DNA from 2 places in the Nocardiopsis sp. LOL_012 genome. Region 1 is predicted to be linked to the other one. Evidence: riboswitches for the same ligand, from Rfam matches in the RefSeq annotation. Region 1 holds a riboswitch; the other holds the start of a gene.
The links. A riboswitch is a leader RNA that binds a small molecule or an ion and turns the genes downstream of it on or off. The one in region 1 is predicted to bind thiamine pyrophosphate.
Positions count from the first base shown of each region.

Region 2: another riboswitch for thiamine pyrophosphate. It lies ahead of thiO (glycine oxidase ThiO); the one in region 1 lies ahead of ACFHWE_RS06715 (ECF transporter S component).

Region 1 is NZ_JBHMIV010000007.1:95,471-103,262, reverse strand. Features, by position in the region: gene ACFHWE_RS06720 (transglycosylase domain-containing protein) at 1-2,059, shown strand, start outside; TPP riboswitch at 2,101-2,209, shown strand; gene ACFHWE_RS06715 (ECF transporter S component) at 2,315-2,926, shown strand; TPP riboswitch at 3,079-3,187, shown strand; gene ACFHWE_RS06710 (ECF transporter S component) at 3,291-3,902, shown strand; gene ACFHWE_RS06705 (ABC transporter ATP-binding protein) at 3,908-5,470, shown strand; gene ACFHWE_RS06700 (energy-coupling factor transporter transmembrane component T family protein) at 5,482-6,231, shown strand; gene ACFHWE_RS06695 (serine/threonine-protein kinase) at 6,542-7,792, shown strand, end outside.
Region 2 is NZ_JBHMIV010000009.1:104,524-112,315, reverse strand. Features, by position in the region: gene ACFHWE_RS08280 (hypothetical protein) at 1-286, shown strand, start outside; gene ACFHWE_RS08275 (hypothetical protein) at 309-761, shown strand; gene ACFHWE_RS08270 (Rv2175c family DNA-binding protein) at 933-1,292, opposite strand; TPP riboswitch at 1,419-1,530, shown strand; gene thiO (glycine oxidase ThiO) at 1,528-2,706, shown strand; gene thiS (sulfur carrier protein ThiS) at 2,697-2,912, shown strand; gene ACFHWE_RS08255 (thiazole synthase) at 2,915-3,685, shown strand; gene pknB (Stk1 family PASTA domain-containing Ser/Thr kinase) at 3,927-5,900, shown strand; gene ACFHWE_RS08245 (response regulator) at 5,918-6,586, shown strand; gene ACFHWE_RS08240 (6-phosphofructokinase) at 6,690-7,715, shown strand.

The DNA.
Region 1 (7,792 bases):
ACTGGCCGGGCTGCTGGTGGCCGCCCTCGTCCTGCCGTGGGCCGGTGTCCTGGGCCTCATGGGCCGCGACACCGCACGGGCCTTCATGGCGATGCCCGACGAACTGGAGATGCCCCACCTGTCACAGCGGGTCCTGCTCACGGACGTCGAGGGGGAGCGGATCGCGGAGGTCGCCGAACGCGAGCGCGAGGTGGTCACCCTCGACCGCATGGGCACTTGGGCGCCCGCGGCCCTGATGGCGATCGAGGACGCCCGCTTCTACGAGCACAACGGCTTCGACCTCCAGGGCTTCGTGCGGGCCGCGGTGCGCACCCTCCAGGGCGACACCCAGGGCGGCTCCACCATCACCCAGCAGTTCGTGAAGAACGCGCTCATCGAGTCCGCCGTCACCGACGAGGAGGTGGCCCTGGCCCAGGAGCGCACCCTGTCCCGCAAGGTGGTCGAACTGCGCTACGCCCTCGGCATCGAGGAGCGGATGACCAAGGACGAGATCCTGGAGGGCTACCTGAACCTCGCCTACTTCGGCGCGGGCGCGCACGGGATCGAGGTGGCCGCCCAGCGGTACTTCTCCGTGCCCGCCGCCGAACTGGACCCGGGCCAGGCCGCGCTGCTGGCCGGGCTCGTGCGGGCGCCCTCCTACTACGACCCCCTGAGCAACCCGGAGGCGGCCCGGGCCCGGCGCGACCTCGTCCTGGACCGGATGGTCGCCGTGGGGGAGCTGGGTGAGGCCGAGGCGGCGCGCTACGCCGCCGAGGACCTGAATCTGGAACCGACCCCGCGCGGGGGGAGCTGCTACTCCAGTGACCACCCGTTCTTCTGCGACTACGTCATCCGCTGGCTCTCGCGCACGGACGTCCTGGGCGAGACGGAGGAGGAGCGCCTGCAACTGATGCGGCACGGCGGCCTGACCGTGCGCACGACGCTGGACAGCGGCATGCAGGCCGCAGCCAAGGCGGCCGTCGACGACCGCGTGCCGAGCGAGGGGTCGGCGAAGTTCGCCGTGCAGGCCCTGGTCGAGCCCGGTACCGGGGAGGTGCGGGCGATGGCCCAGAACCTGCGGTACGGGTTCGACGAGTCGGACCCCGGCACCACCTCCATCAACCTCGCGGTGGACCGGATCGACGGGGGTGGCAACGGCTACCAGGCGGGATCGACGTTCAAGGCGTTCACCCTCGCCGCCGCGCTCGACGCCGGGCTGGGGTACGGGACGAGTTTCTCCTCGCCCAAGGAGCTGGAGGTGAAGGGCCTGACCAACTGTGACGGCGGACAGATGGCGCCCTGGGAGGTGCGCAACGCCGGGGAGAGCAGCGCGGGCTCGCACAACATGCTCAGCGGGACCCGGGGCTCGGTGAACACCTACTTCGCGCAGCTCCAGCGCAAGGTGGGCCTGTGCGAGACCGCGCGGATGGCCGAGCGGCTGGGCGTGCACCGCGCCGACGGGGCGCCGCTGGGGGTGTGGAGCTCCTTCACCCTGGGGGACCAGGAGGTCTCGCCGCTGACCATGGCCGCCGCCTACGCCACCTTCGCGGCCCGGGGCGTGTACTGCGAGCCCCTGCCGGTGCGCTCCATCACCGCCGGCCGGCCCGAGAGCGAGTCCTACCGGGAGATCCCGGTGGAGTCCGAATGCGAGCAGGTCATCGACCAGCACGTGGCCGACGGTGTCAACCACCTGCTCCAGGAGCCCCTCAACGGCGGGACCGCCGCCGGGCTGGGGATCGGACGCGCCGCCGCGGGCAAGACGGGGACGACCGACAGCGCCGCCTACGCGTGGTTCGCCGGTTACACGCCGGGCCTGGCCGGAGCCGTGGCCGTCGGCGACATCCGCGGTGGTGAGAGCCACCCCCTGGAGGGGGTGACCATCGGCGGGCGCTACTACGGCATCGTCTACGGCGGGACCCTGCCCGGTCCGATCTGGAGCGACACCATGAGCCGGGCGACCGCGTCGCTGCCCGCGAACGGTTTCGCGAGTTCGCCCAAGGTCTTCGGAAACCCCGACGCGGAGCCGGAGGACGACGACGGGGACGACGGCGGCGGGGACGGGACCCAGGCCGAAGAATAGGGCCCCTTGTCAGATACGCCGCCTTATGGCACATAATGGATGCCGACCGACAGGGGAGCGCATGAGCGCTGAGAGTGCGGCACCGAGGCCGCAGACCCTTACACACCTGATCTGGGTCATGCCAGCGAAGGAAGTCGTAGGAACCGTCACCGGTGGCGTGTGTCCCGCGCACCGGTTCCCGGCGCGCGCGGCGCCGCGCTGCCCGGGGGCGCTCTTGGCCGCATGAGCCCTCGTCACACCGGCGAAGGGACACCGATGAGCAACGACACCCGTACGACGGGAGCCTGGAAGGAAACCGTCGGCAGGGCACGCGAGTGGCGCACCGTCGACGTCGTGGTGGCCGCCGTCATCGGCGTCGCCGTCGGCGCCGTGTTCTGGCTGTGGAACATCCTGTGGACCGTCACCACGCCGCTGTTCGTGGCCTTCCCGCCCGGACAGGCCGTCATCTACGGCATGTGGATGATCTCCGGCGTGCTGGGCGGGCTGATCATCCGCAAGCCCGGGGCCGCCCTGCTCACCTCGGTCGCCGCCGCTTCGGTGTCGGCCGTGCTGGGCACCCAGTGGGGGATCATGGTGATCCTCGACGGCACCCTCCAGGGGATCCTGCCCGAACTGGTCTTCCTCCTCCTGGGCTACCGTCGCTGGGGCATGGGCGCGGCCGTCCTCGCCGCCGCGGTCGCCGGGATCTCTCCCGCCATTCGCGACAACGTCTTCTACAACGTCACCTGGCCGCTGGGCTACCAGATCGCCTACGGCCTCATCGTCATCGCCAGCTCGGCGGCCATCGCCGGGGTGGGTGCCCGCCTGCTGACCACCGCCCTGGCCAAGGCGGGCGCGCTGGCCCCCTTCCCCTCGGCCCGGGGCTGAGTCGGCGACCCGACCGTCGAACCCGGTGGTCGGGTCCTCCGGGGAGGGCAGGCCTGCACTCCTGCACGCACCGGCCGGTCATCCGGCACGAGCAACGAGGCGAGGTAGCACCTCTTGTTGTCATACATGACGATCTCTAACGCATAATGGGTGCCGATCGACAGGGGAGCGCATGAGCGCTGAGAGTGCGGCACCGAGGCCGCAGACCCTTACACACCTGATCTGGGTCATGTCGGCGAAGGAAGTCGTAGGAACCGTCACCGGTGGCGTGCGTTCCGCGCGCCGGTTTCCGGCGTGCGGTGCCGCGCTGCCCGGGGGCGCTTTTGGCCGCGTGAGCCCTTGTCACACCGGCGAAGGGACACCGATGAGCAACGACACCCCCTCCTCCCAGGAACGGAGAGACACCGTCGACAGGGTATGGGGCTGGCATGCGGCCGACCTTGTGGCCGTTGCCGTGATCGGGGTCGCCGTCGGCGCCGTGTTCTGGCTGTGGAACATCCTGTGGACCGTCACCACGCCGCTGTTCGTGGCCTTCCCGCCCGGACAGGCCGTCATCTACGGCATGTGGATGATCTCCGGCGTGCTGGGCGGGCTGATCATCCGCAAGCCCGGGGCCGCCCTGCTCACCTCGGTCGTCGCCGCCTCGGTGTCGGCCGTGCTGGGCAACCATTGGGAGATCATCGTCCTCTTCCACGGTGCCCTCCAGGGGATCCTGCCCGAACTGGTCTTCCTCCTCCTGGGCTACCGCCGCTGGGGCATGGGCGCGGCCGTCCTCGCCGCCGCGGTCGCCGGACTCTCTCCCGCCATTCGCGACAACGTCTTCTACAACCTCACCTGGCCGCTGGGCTACCAGATCGCCTACGCCCTCATCGCCGTCGCCAGCTCGGCGGCCATCGCCGGGGTGGGTGCCCGCCTGCTGACCACCGCCCTGGCCAAGGCGGGCGCGCTGGCCCCCTTCCCCTCGGCCCGGGGCTGAGCCCGGTGGGCAGCACCACAGGTCCCTGCGGAGCGCGCGTCGAGCTCTCCGGCTGGGGATGGAAGCACTCCGGACGCACCGCCCACGCCCTGCGCGGCGTGGACCTGACCGTCGAACCCGGTGAGCGGGTCCTGCTGTTGGGGGCCTCCGGCGCGGGCAAGTCGACGCTCCTGCACGCGCTGGCCGGGCTCACCGGCCCCGACGGCGCCATCGCTGGAGACCAGGAGGGCACCCTCCTGGTGGACGGTGCCCCGGCCGACCGGCGCCGGGGCGCGGTCGGCCTCGTCGGCCAGGACCCCGAGACCCAGCTCGTGATGGCGCGCGCGGGCGACGACGTGGCCTTCGGCCCGGAGAACCTGGGTGTGGCCCCCGAGCTGATCTGGCCGCGCGTCGACGCCGCCCTGGCTGCGGTGGGCTTCCCCTACGGGCGGAGCCATCCCACCGGTGCCCTGTCCGGAGGGGAGAAGCAGCGCCTGGCGCTCGCCGGGGCGCTGGCCATGCGCCCCCGCCTGCTGCTGCTGGACGAGCCCACGGCCAACCTCGACCCGGAGGGCGCCGCACTCGTCCGGGGCGTGCTCTCGACCCTGTTGGCGGAGACCGAGGCGACACTGGTGCTGGTCGAGCACCGGGTGGCCGACGTCGTGGACCTGGTGGACCGCGTCGTGGTCCTGGAACCGGGTGGCGGTGTGGCCGCCGACGGGCCGCCCGGCTCCGTCTTCGCCGAGCACGGCGCGGCCCTCGCCGGACAGGGGGTGTGGATCCCCGGCGCCGAACCCGCGCCCGTGGTGCCCGCCGCCCCCGGCGGGCCGGTGCTCGCCGAGGCGGCCGGGGTCGCCGCACGCACTCCGAGGGAGCCGGGGGTGCGCGCCGCGCCGCCGCGCACGGTGCTCTCGGACGTGGACCTGGCGGTGGCGGCCGGTACCGCCACTGCCCTGACCGGTCCCAACGGCGCGGGCAAGTCCACGCTGCTGATGATGCTCGCGGGGCTGACCCGGCCCCACCGGGGCGTGGTGCTGCCGCGCGGCCCGTTGGCCGGGGCCGACCGGCGTCCGCTGCGCCGCTGGCCCGCCCGGCGCCTGGCACGGCACGTGGGCACGGTCTTCCAGCACGCCGAGGACCAGTTCGTGACGGGGACGGTCCGCGACGAACTGCTCTTCGCGCCGCTGCGGGCGGGGGCCGCGCGGGCCGAGGCCGAGGGGTGGGTCGGTGAACTCCTGGAGCGGCTGCGCCTGACCGCGCTGGCCGACGTGCACCCCTACACGCTCTCGGGGGGCGAGAAGCGTCGGCTGTCCGTGGCCACGGCGCTCAGTTCCGGCCCTCTGCATGCCCCGGACGTCCTGGTGCTGGACGAGCCGACCTTCGGGCAGGACACGCGCACGTGGCGGGAGCTGGTGGAGCTGCTGGGGGCGCTGCGCGCCGAGGGGCGTGCCGTGGTCATGGCCACCCACGACGAGCCGCTCCTGCGCTCCCTGGCGGACGTGCGGGTACGGGTGGCCGACGGGCGGACCGAGGTGTGCGCGGACGGCCCGGAGCGGGCGGGGCCACGGCCGGAGAGGGACGGTGGGTGAGCGTGGGCGACATGCTGACACTGGAGGTGCCCCGCGGCGGCGCCCGCCACTGGCTGGCCGCGCGCAACCCGGCTGCCAAGCTCCTGGCAGCCCTGGTCCTGGGACTCGGGCTGGTCCCGGCGGTGGACGCGGTCACCGGCGGGGTGGTGCTGGCGGTCGTGCTGGCGTCGGTGCCCTTCAGCGGGATCGACCGCCGGACCCTGCTGGTGCTGGGCGGCCCGTTCGTCCTCATGGGCCTGTCCAGCGGACTGGTCAACTACCTCTACGGCGAGCACGGCGCGGAGGGGGCGGTGGGCGCCGCGGTCCGGCTGCTGGCGATCGCCCTGCCCGGGCTGCTGGCCGCAGCGGGCAGCGACCCCACCGAGATGTCGGACGGCCTGGTCCAGCGGCTTCGGGTGCCCGAGCGCCCCGCGATGGCGGTGCTCGCGGCGCTGCGGCTCATCCCGCTGCTCGTCGCCCAGTGGCGCACGGTCACGCTCGCCCGGAGGGCGCGCGGACTGGCGGCGGGGTACGACCCGATCCGAGGGGCGGGCCTGTTCTTCGGGCGGCTGTTCGCCCTGCTGGTGCGTGCCATTCGTGCGGGGACGCTGATGGCCACGGCCATGGACGCCCGTGGGTTCGGCACCGGTCCCCGGACCCGGGCGAGGACGAGCCGCTGGGTACACGCGGACACCCTCCTGATCGCGGGGGCGTGCTGCGTGCTGGCGGTCGCCTACACGGTGTCGGCGAGGCTGGGCACTCTGGTGCTCCTCTTCTCATGACACCTCGCGGGGAGGGGGCCGCCTGGGCCTACCCTGGGTGCGCAAAGCTCCGATAGGGGACTGAATCATGACGTGTCCGTGTTCGGACACCGTAAGTGGGCTTCGCGGAACCGGCCGGGCGGTTTTTCCGTCATACTCGTGGTGGTCTCTTCCACGGCCCGTACAGCAGACGCAGGACCCCTGCCGCATCGGCGGAAGGAAAGCAGACCGCAACGGGCCCGAGCCGGGCCGTACAAGCCGAAGGTGACCCATCCCCCGGCCGATAAGCTGGACGCGGTGGTATGTGGTCTTGTGAGGGGATGAGTTCTCGATGGCAATGTCGGCAGGTTTCCCCATGGGTGAGGAGCTGCCGGAGCGCATCGGCCACTACGTGATCCGCCGCCGTATCGGGCAGGGCGGCATGGGCGTGGTCTACCAGGCCGAGGATCCCCGGACCGAGCAGTTCGTCGCGGTGAAGGTCCTCAAGCCCGAGGTGGCGGGGGACCATATCGCGCGTGCGCGCCTGCACCGCGAGGTCGAGACGATGCGCCGTGTGCAGAGCCCCAACGTCGCCGAGGTCATCGACGCCGACACCCAGGCGGAGCTGCCGTGGGTGGTCACCGAGTACATCCCGGGGCCCACGCTGGACGCGACGGTGACCGACCACGGGCCGCTCCGGGGCCGGGCGCTGACCCGGTTCGTCACCGGGCTGGCGCGGGCGATCAAGGACATCCACGCGATCGACGTCATCCACCGGGACCTCAAGCCCGGCAACGTCATCATCTCCAACGGAGAGCCGATCGTCATCGACTTCGGTATCGCGCACGCGGTGGACGGGGCCAAGCTGACCCAGACCGGCACCTTCGTCGGCACCCCCAGCTACCTCTCGCCCGAGGTCATCGAGGGCACCGACCTGGGTTCGGCCACCGACATCCACGCCTGGGGCGGCACGGTCGCGTTCGCCTCCACTGGGCGGCCGCCCTACGGGGCGGGCACCTTCGAGGTGATCTTCTACCGCATCCTCAACGGCGAGATCGACCTCGACGGCATGCACGAGGCGCTGATGCCGCTGGTCAAGGCGGCCGTCACGCGGGACATGGCCCGCCGTCCCAGCGCGGACCAGTTGGTCGCCGAGACGAGCCGGCTCAACCTCGACCTGCCCTGGGACGGGAACGCCTCGTCGCCCGGGTTCGGCGGCGGCGCCGTCCTGGGCGGCGTGGCCGAGGTCGAGGAGGCCCACCTGTGGCAGCCCGCGGACGGGGGTCACGACGACGGCGCGGCGGGCGACCGCGGCGGCGAGGAGGAGGCCCTCCCGGTGGCCGCCCACGAGTCCGGTGGTGTCCAGGGCACGCGGTACCTGGACCCGGTGGACCCCGAGCCGCAGCGGGCGCAGGACCCGTCGGGCACCATGATGATGCCTCCGCAGGGGCGGGACGCCGAGGAGGTGTCCACCTACGAGGCGCCGCCGAGCGACGCGCCCCAGACGCAGTTCTTCAACACTCCGCTCGCCAAGGGTGACTTTTCCGACATCCTCCCACCGGTGGGGCAGGACCAGCGGTCCCCCGGCCACACCCAGGAGTTC
Region 2 (7,792 bases), on a different contig from region 1:
CCTGATGGACCTGGCGTCCTGGCACGGCACCGTCGACCCCGCGGACCCAGACCTGTTGGCCGGTTTCCTGGACTCCTATGTCGAGGCGGGCGGGCCCGCACAGACCCTGAGCCGCCGGGGCGGACTGGACGCGGCCCGGTGGGCGCTGGGCTGGCACCGTGTATGGATCGTGGAGTGGTACCTGTCCCAGGCCGCCCGGTGGATGGACAACCCCGAGACCGACCCCCTGTACATCCGCGTGGTGGGCACCCATCTGGAGGAAGCCACCGCTCTGCTCGACCTTTGACAGACCGATGAGGAGCCCCGTGATGGCCGTACCAGCCCAAATCCACCCCTTCGAGCAGATGACCACCCCTGGGGGTGTGCAGGTACCCGTCGATGAGGACCTCGTCCCACTCCTGGAGCGCTTGTGGGCGCTGGGAATGCGCACGAAATCGAGTTGTCAGGACTACGGGGCCCTGCTGGCGATGTCCGCCCCCGGTCTGCCCGCAGGAGACCAGAGGTGGGTCGACTTCCACGCCGACCGCTGCTGGGTGGAGATGGACGCCGCCGATGCTGAGGAACTGGTGGGCCTGCTGTCCCGAGACGGCGAGTTGCGGATGGCCGTGTCCCAGTGGGGAACGGCCCGGTCATGGCTGTGCGTGCGCCCCCTCCTACCGGCTTTGGAGAAGACCAGCGGCCACACCGCTTCCAGCGCCCACCTGTTCTTTCCCCGGGAGCACCTGGACCGGGTACTGCACGTACTCTCTGCCGTGAGCTGAGGGCTTCCCGTACCGCACCACGCACCCGAAGCGCAGCCGGGAGGGATCACGCCGCAGGCGGCCTCTGAGAGCGGCGTCAGGCGCGGCCGTCCCGCCCCGCGGTCGAAGTTCTCCCCGGAACGAGAATCGACGCCCGTCCTCGCCGCAGAGCGCATCTCGGCCCCATGGCGACTAGAACGCCATCCCCTGGGCCCTTCGGCGCACCTCGGTCCCGCGGTTCTCGCGCATGGCCTGGATGGGGGTGCCCGGCAGCGAGTCGTCGGGGGTGAACAGCCAGCGCAGCGCCTCCTCGGTGGAGAAGCCCGCGTCGGTGAGCAGCACCAGCGTGCCCGGTAGACCCTTGACGAGGTCGGTGCCGTCGATGAACGCCGCGGGTATGGACAGTTCACCGCCCCGGACCAGCCCCATCATCCGCTTCTCACGGATCAGCGTCTTGATCCGGTTGGGGCTCACGCCCAGCGGCCCGGCCGCCTCCTTGAGCGTCAGCCACTCGCCGATCAGTGCGTCGATGTCGGGTTCGCTTCGTGTCACCCCTCCAATCTGCCACACGCGCCGCGAAGGCGCGCACCTTCGCGCCCCGGGGCGGACGTTCGCGGGGGGTGAACCGCCTCTCAGTGGTGCTCCACGGCGTGTCGACTACGATGAGGTGGCAGAACACGAACGTCCCGCGGGAGCCGGGTGGAGCCGGCTGAGAGGGAGGCCGGTCCGCCTCCGACCGCATGAACCTGATCCGGGTCATACCGGCGAAGGGAGTGGCACCGAAGCCATGCCCACCTCCGATTCCGGCGTGGTCGTGGTCGGCGGCGGCCTCATCGGGCGCGTCACGGCCTGGCGCGCCGCGCAGCGGGGCCTGCCGGTCACCGTCGTCCAGCCCGCGGCCTCCGACGCGGGCGCCGCCTCCACGGTCGCGGCGGGCATGCTCACTCCGGCCACCGAGGCGGCCTTCGGCGAGGAGCCGCTCATGGAGCTGGGCCTCCGGTCGGCGGGTCTGTACGCGGACTTCGTCGCCGAGCTGGAGGCCGCCTCGGGTGTGGAGGTGGGCTACCGCACCAGCGGGACCCTGCTGGTCGCCTTCGACCGCGACGACCTGGCCGCCCTCGCCGACCTGCACGGCCTCCAGGAGCGCCTGGGCGTGGCGGGTGAGCGCCTGACCGGCCGCGAGTGCCGCCGGCTGGAGCCGATGCTGGCGCCCTCGGTGCGCGGCGGCCTGCTCTGCCCCGATGACCACTCCGTGGACCCCCGGCGCCTGCTGCGGGCCCTGTCGGCGGCGGGCGGGCGCGCCGGTGTGTCCGAGGTGTCCGACCGCGCCGTGGGGGTCCTCTCCCCCGGCCCGGGCGGAGCCCGGCTGGGTGTGCGCCTGTCCGGGGGGCGGACCCTGCCCGCGGACCAGGTGGTCCTGGCCGCCGGGTGCTGGGGCGAACGGATCGCCGTCCCCGAACCGGTGGTGCCGGCGCTGCGCCCGGTCAAGGGCCAACTGCTGCGCATGCGCGGTCCGGAGGGGGAGCCGCCGATCGTCGGGCGGACCGTCCGGGGCCTGGTCCGGGGGTTCCCCGTCTACTTCGTCCCGCGCGAGGACGGGGAGGTGGTGGTCGGCGCCACTCAGGAGGAGCTGGGGCACGACACCGCGCTCACCGCCGGGGGACTGTGGCAGGTGCTCAGGGACGCGCGCGAACTCGTGCCCGGGGTGAGCGAGCTGGAGGTCACCGAGACGTGCGTGGGGCTGCGCCCGGGTTCGCCGGACAACGAACCGCTGCTGGGCCCCACCCGGGTCCCGGGGCTGCACCTAGCCGCCGGGCACTTCCGCCACGGCGTCCTGCTGACGCCGGTGACGGGGGAGGCGATGGCCGAGGTGCTCACCGACGGGGCGCTGCCCGGCTACGCGCGCCGGTTCGCCGCGGACCGTGTGGACGCCGGGGCTTCGACAGGGGAGGGACAGTGGAACTGATCGTCAACGGGGACCGGAGCGAGGTCCCCGAGGGTACGACCGTCGCGGACGTCGTGCGGGGCCTGACCGCCCCCGGCGGGGGCGAGGTCCCGGGCGGTATCGCCGCGGCCGTCAACGACGAGGTGGTCCGCCGGGCGGTGTGGGGGTCGACCCCGCTGTCGCCCGACGACCGCGTGGACGTGCTGACCGCCGTACAGGGGGGTTGAGGATGACCGACACGTTCGACGACCCGCTGGTGATCGCGGGCACCGCCTTCGGCTCCAGGCTGATCACCGGCACCGGCGGCGCTCCGTCGCTGGAGGTGCTGGAGGAGGCGCTCACCGTCTCCGGTACGGAGCTGACGACCGTGGCGATGCGCCGGGTCTCCCCCGGCACCCGCGGTTCGGTCTGGGACGTGCTGGAGCGCAACAAGATCCGGCCCCTGCCCAACACCGCGGGCTGTTTCACCGCGGCCGACGCAGTGCGCACGGCCCGGCTGGGCCGGGAGGCGCTGGGCACCGACTGGGTCAAGCTGGAGGTGGTGGCGGACGAGCACACTCTGCTGCCGGACCCCGTGGAGCTGCTGGAGGCCGCCGAGCTCCTGGTGGACGAGGGCTTCACCGTGCTGCCCTACACCAACGACGACCCGGTCCTGGCCCGGCGGCTGGAGCAGGCCGGGTGCGCGGCGGTGATGCCGCTGGCGGCGCCGATCGGCTCCGGCCTGGGCATCCGCAACCCGCACAACCTGGAGCTGATCGTGGAGGGCGCGGGGGTCCCGGTGATCGTGGACGCCGGGATCGGTACCGCCAGTGACGCCGCGCTGGCGATGGAGCTGGGCTGCGACGCCGTGCTGCTCGCCACCGCCGTGACCCGCGCCCAGGACCCGGTCCTAATGGCGGCGGCGATGCGTGACGCGGTCCGCGCGGGCCGGGCCGCACGCCTGGCGGGGCGGATTCCGGTGCGCCGCCACGCGCGGGCCTCCTCGCCGGCGGTGGACTGACGCCCGGCGCCTTGCGCCCGTCCTCTACCGTGGGTGGGGCGTGCGCCGCCTCGGCGGCGCACGCCCGATGACAACCCAGGCGCGAGCGCCTTCCACGAGCGTGGTTCGGGCGACGCGACCGTGATCCGCGGGGCGGACGGGTACGTGCTTTCCGCTATCGTGTCCGTTCGACACCCGGTGTCGTGTACGCGCCTTCGGGACGCGACCGCCCGTGCTCCCCGCAACAAGGACACTCTCCGCCGTGGACATGACGACTTCCGATCCCCTCGTAGGCGCGACGCTGGACCGACGCTACTTCGTCGAGTCCAGGATCGCCGGTGGCGGGATGGCGACCGTCTACGTCGCCCACGACCTGAGGCTCGACCGGCGACTGGCGCTGAAGGTCATGCACGCGTCGCTCGCCCAGGATCCGACGTTCGTCCAGCGCTTCATCAACGAGGCGCACTCCGTCGCCAAGCTCTCCCACCCCAACGTCGTCCAGGTCTTCGACCAGGGTGAGGACCGGGGGCACGTCTTCCTGGCCATGGAGTACGTTCCGGGACTGACCCTGCGCGAGCACCTGAGGTCGCGCGGCCGCCTGCCGGCGCGCGAGGCGCTCCAGGTGATGGCCCCGGTGCTGGCGGCCCTGGGCGCCGCCCACCAGGCCGGGATGATCCACCGCGACGTCAAGCCGGAGAACGTGCTCATCACCGAGGACGGCCGGGTGAAGGTGGCCGACTTCGGTCTGGCCCGCGCGGTGGAGCAGTCGCAGCAGGGCCTCACCCGCACCGGCACCCTGATGGGCACGGCCGCCTACCTTGCGCCCGAGCAGATCGAACAGGGTGTGGCCGACGCGCGCACCGACGTCTACTCCGCGGGCATCATGCTCTACGAGCTGCTCACCGGTACGCAGCCGCACACCGGTGAGACGCCGATCGCCATCGCCTACCAGCACGTGAACGAGGACGTCCCGCGCCCGTCGCAGTACCTGCCACGACTGTCGCCGGACGTCGACGACCTGGTGACCAAGGGCACCGAGCGCGATCCGCGGTACCGGCCGAGCAACGCGGGCCAGTACCTGGCCAAGCTCCTAGAGGTGCTCGGCCGCATGCCGGAGCGGTCCGAGCCCGCCGCGGGCCCGATGCCGCCGGTGGGCCGGGCCGGGGCGACGGGGTCCTCGATCACCGCGCCCGAGCTGATCGCGGGAGGTGCCGGGCCCGGTACGGAGAACGCCACGATGGTGGTGGACATGGGCGCGGTCCCCCCTTCCGACGACTACGGCGACGGCTACGACGAGGAGGCCGACGAGAGCCTGCGGCGGCGGCGCAACCTCCTGCTCGGTATCGGCGGCGCGATCGTGGCGATCGTGGTGTTCGTCGCCGGGTGGTGGCTGTTCCTCGGCCGCTTCGAGCAGGTCCCGGACGTGACGGGGTCGACGCTCAACTCCGCGCGGGAGCAGGTCCGCACCGAGGGCCTGGTGCTGGTGGAGGCCGAGGAGCGGGTCTACAGCGACGGTGTCGAGGCGGGGCGGGTCGCCCGGACCGAGCCCGCGGCCGAGGAGCGGATGCTGCCGGGCGAGGAGGTCACGGCCTACGTCTCCCTGGGTCCGCGGGTCGTGGAGATGCCCGACCTGGAGGGCGAGGACATCGTGGACGCCCTCGCCGAACTGGAGGACCTGGGCTTCGGCGAGGACGCCGTCGAACAGGTGGACCAGGACGCCGAGGGGGTGACCCCCGGTGAGGTGATCTCCACCGAGCCCGCGCCCGGCGAGGATGCCGACCGGGAGGAGGGCGTCACCGTCACGATCAGCCGCGGCATCGAGGTGCCCCCGCTGGTCGGCCAGGAGCAGGAGGAGGCCGAGCGCACGCTGCGCCAGCTCGACCTGAACGTCGAGGTCGTGGAGCAGGACAGCGAGGAGGTCGAGAAGGGCCTGGTGATCAGCCAGAGCCCCGACTCCGGCCGCACGGTGGGTGCCGCGGGCACCGTCACCATCACCGTCTCCACCGGCCCGCCCGGGATCGAGGTGCCCGACGTGGTCGGCATGAACGTGGGCGAGGCGCGCCAGGCCCTGGAGGAGGCCGGGTTCAAGGTGAAGGTCGAGCGCATCGCGGGCGGCCGGACCGTGGTGCACCAGTCCCACGAGGACAAGGCGCCCGAGGACACCGAGATCACGATCACCGCCACGCCGGGCGGCATCGAGCTGCCCGGGATCGGCGACGACGGGGACGACGACTGACGACCGAGGGGGCCGCCGTGGTGTCGGAGGCGGTGCGGGTACTGGTGGTGGACGACCACCCGATGTGGCGCGACGCGGTCGCCCGCGACCTGGAGGAGGCGGGGCTCGACGTGGTCGCCACGGCGGGGGACGGCGCCAAGGCACTGCGCGTCGCCCCGGCGGTGCGGCCCGCCCTCGCGGTGGTGGACCTCAACCTGCCGGACATGAGCGGGGTCGAGCTCACCGCCGGGCTGCTGGCGCTGGACGCGCCGCCCCGGGTCCTGGTGCTGTCCGCGAGCGGGGCCGATGACGACGTCCTGGCGGCCGTGAAGGCGGGGGCCACCGGATACCTGGTCAAGTCCGCGAGCCGGGACGAGCTGCTGGAGGCTGTGCGCCGTGTGAACGCGGGGGAGGCCGTGTACACGCCCGGGCTGGCCGGGCTGGTCCTGGGCGAGTACCGGCGGCTGTCGGCGGCGGAGGCGCCCGCTGATCCCGAGCCCGCCGCACCGGAGCTCACGCCGCGCGAGACCGAGGTGCTGCGCCTGGTCGCCAAGGGCCTGGCCTACAAGCAGATCGCGCGGCGGCTGGAGATCTCCCACCGGACGGTGCAGAACCACGTCCAGAACACGTTCACCAAACTCCAGTTGCACAACCGGGTCGAGCTGGCGCGCTACGCGATGGAGCGGGGACTCGAAGAGGACCGGTGAATTCACCGGTTCGGGGTGGCCCCGGCCCGCCCCGGCCACTATGGTCTAGACCATATGGCGCTGTGCGCCCCGTCACCCAACACTCAACGTCGAGGAGAGTCGCATGCGAGTCGGTGTGCTGACCGGTGGAGGAGACTGTCCGGGCCTGAACGCGGTCATCCGGGCCGTGGTGCGCAAGGGGATCAAGGACCACGGGTACGAGTTCGTCGGCTTCCGGGACGGCTGGCGCGGCCCCCTGGAGGGCGACACCGTGGCACTGGACGTGGAGTCCGTCCGCGGCATCCTGCCCCGGGGCGGGACCATCCTGGGCTCCTCCCGCACCAACCTGATGAAGATCGAGGGCGGCGTCGAACGGGTCAAGGACAACATGGCCGGGCTGGGCGTGGACGCGCTCGTGGCCATCGGCGGCGAGGACACCCTCGGAGTGGCCCGCCAACTGCACGACCGCGGCGTCAAGGTCGTGGGCGTGCCCAAGACCATCGACAACGACCTCAACGCCACCGACTACACCTTCGGGTTCGACACGGCCGTCAACATCGCCATGGAGGCGATCGACCGCCTGCACACCACCGCCGAGTCGCACCACCGCGCGCTCGTGGTGGAGGTGATGGGCCGCCACGCCGGGTGGATCGCCCTGCACTCGGGCATGGCCGCGGGCGCCAACGTCATCCTCGTCCCCGAGCGCCCCTTCGACATCGAAGAGGTGGTGGGGCACGTCGAGAGCCGGTTCCGCACCCAGTACGCGCCGATCATCGTCGTCGCCGAGGGCGCCCACCCCAAGGAGGGCCAGATGGAGCTGGCCACCGGGGAGACGGACTCCTTCGGGCACGTGCGCCTGGGCGGTATCGGCCAGCGCCTGGCCGACGAGATCGAGCAGCGCACCGGCAAGGAGGCCCGTTCGGTGGTGCTCGGCCACGTCCAGCGGGGCGGCACCCCCTCGGCCTTCGACCGGGTCCTGGCGACCCGTCTGGGCCTGCACGCGATCGACGCCGTCGCCGACGGGGACTTCGGGCGGATGGTCGGTCTCCAGGGCACCGAGATCGTCCGCGTCGACCTGGCCGAGGCCACGGACACCCTCAAGACCGTCCCCGCCGGGCGGTACCAGGAGGCGGAGACCTTCTTCGGCTGAGCGCGTCCGGAGCGGTGGGCCCGGTGCTCGATACTGGAGGGTGCGGCGCGCGAACGGCGCCGCCGCACCCTCACCCG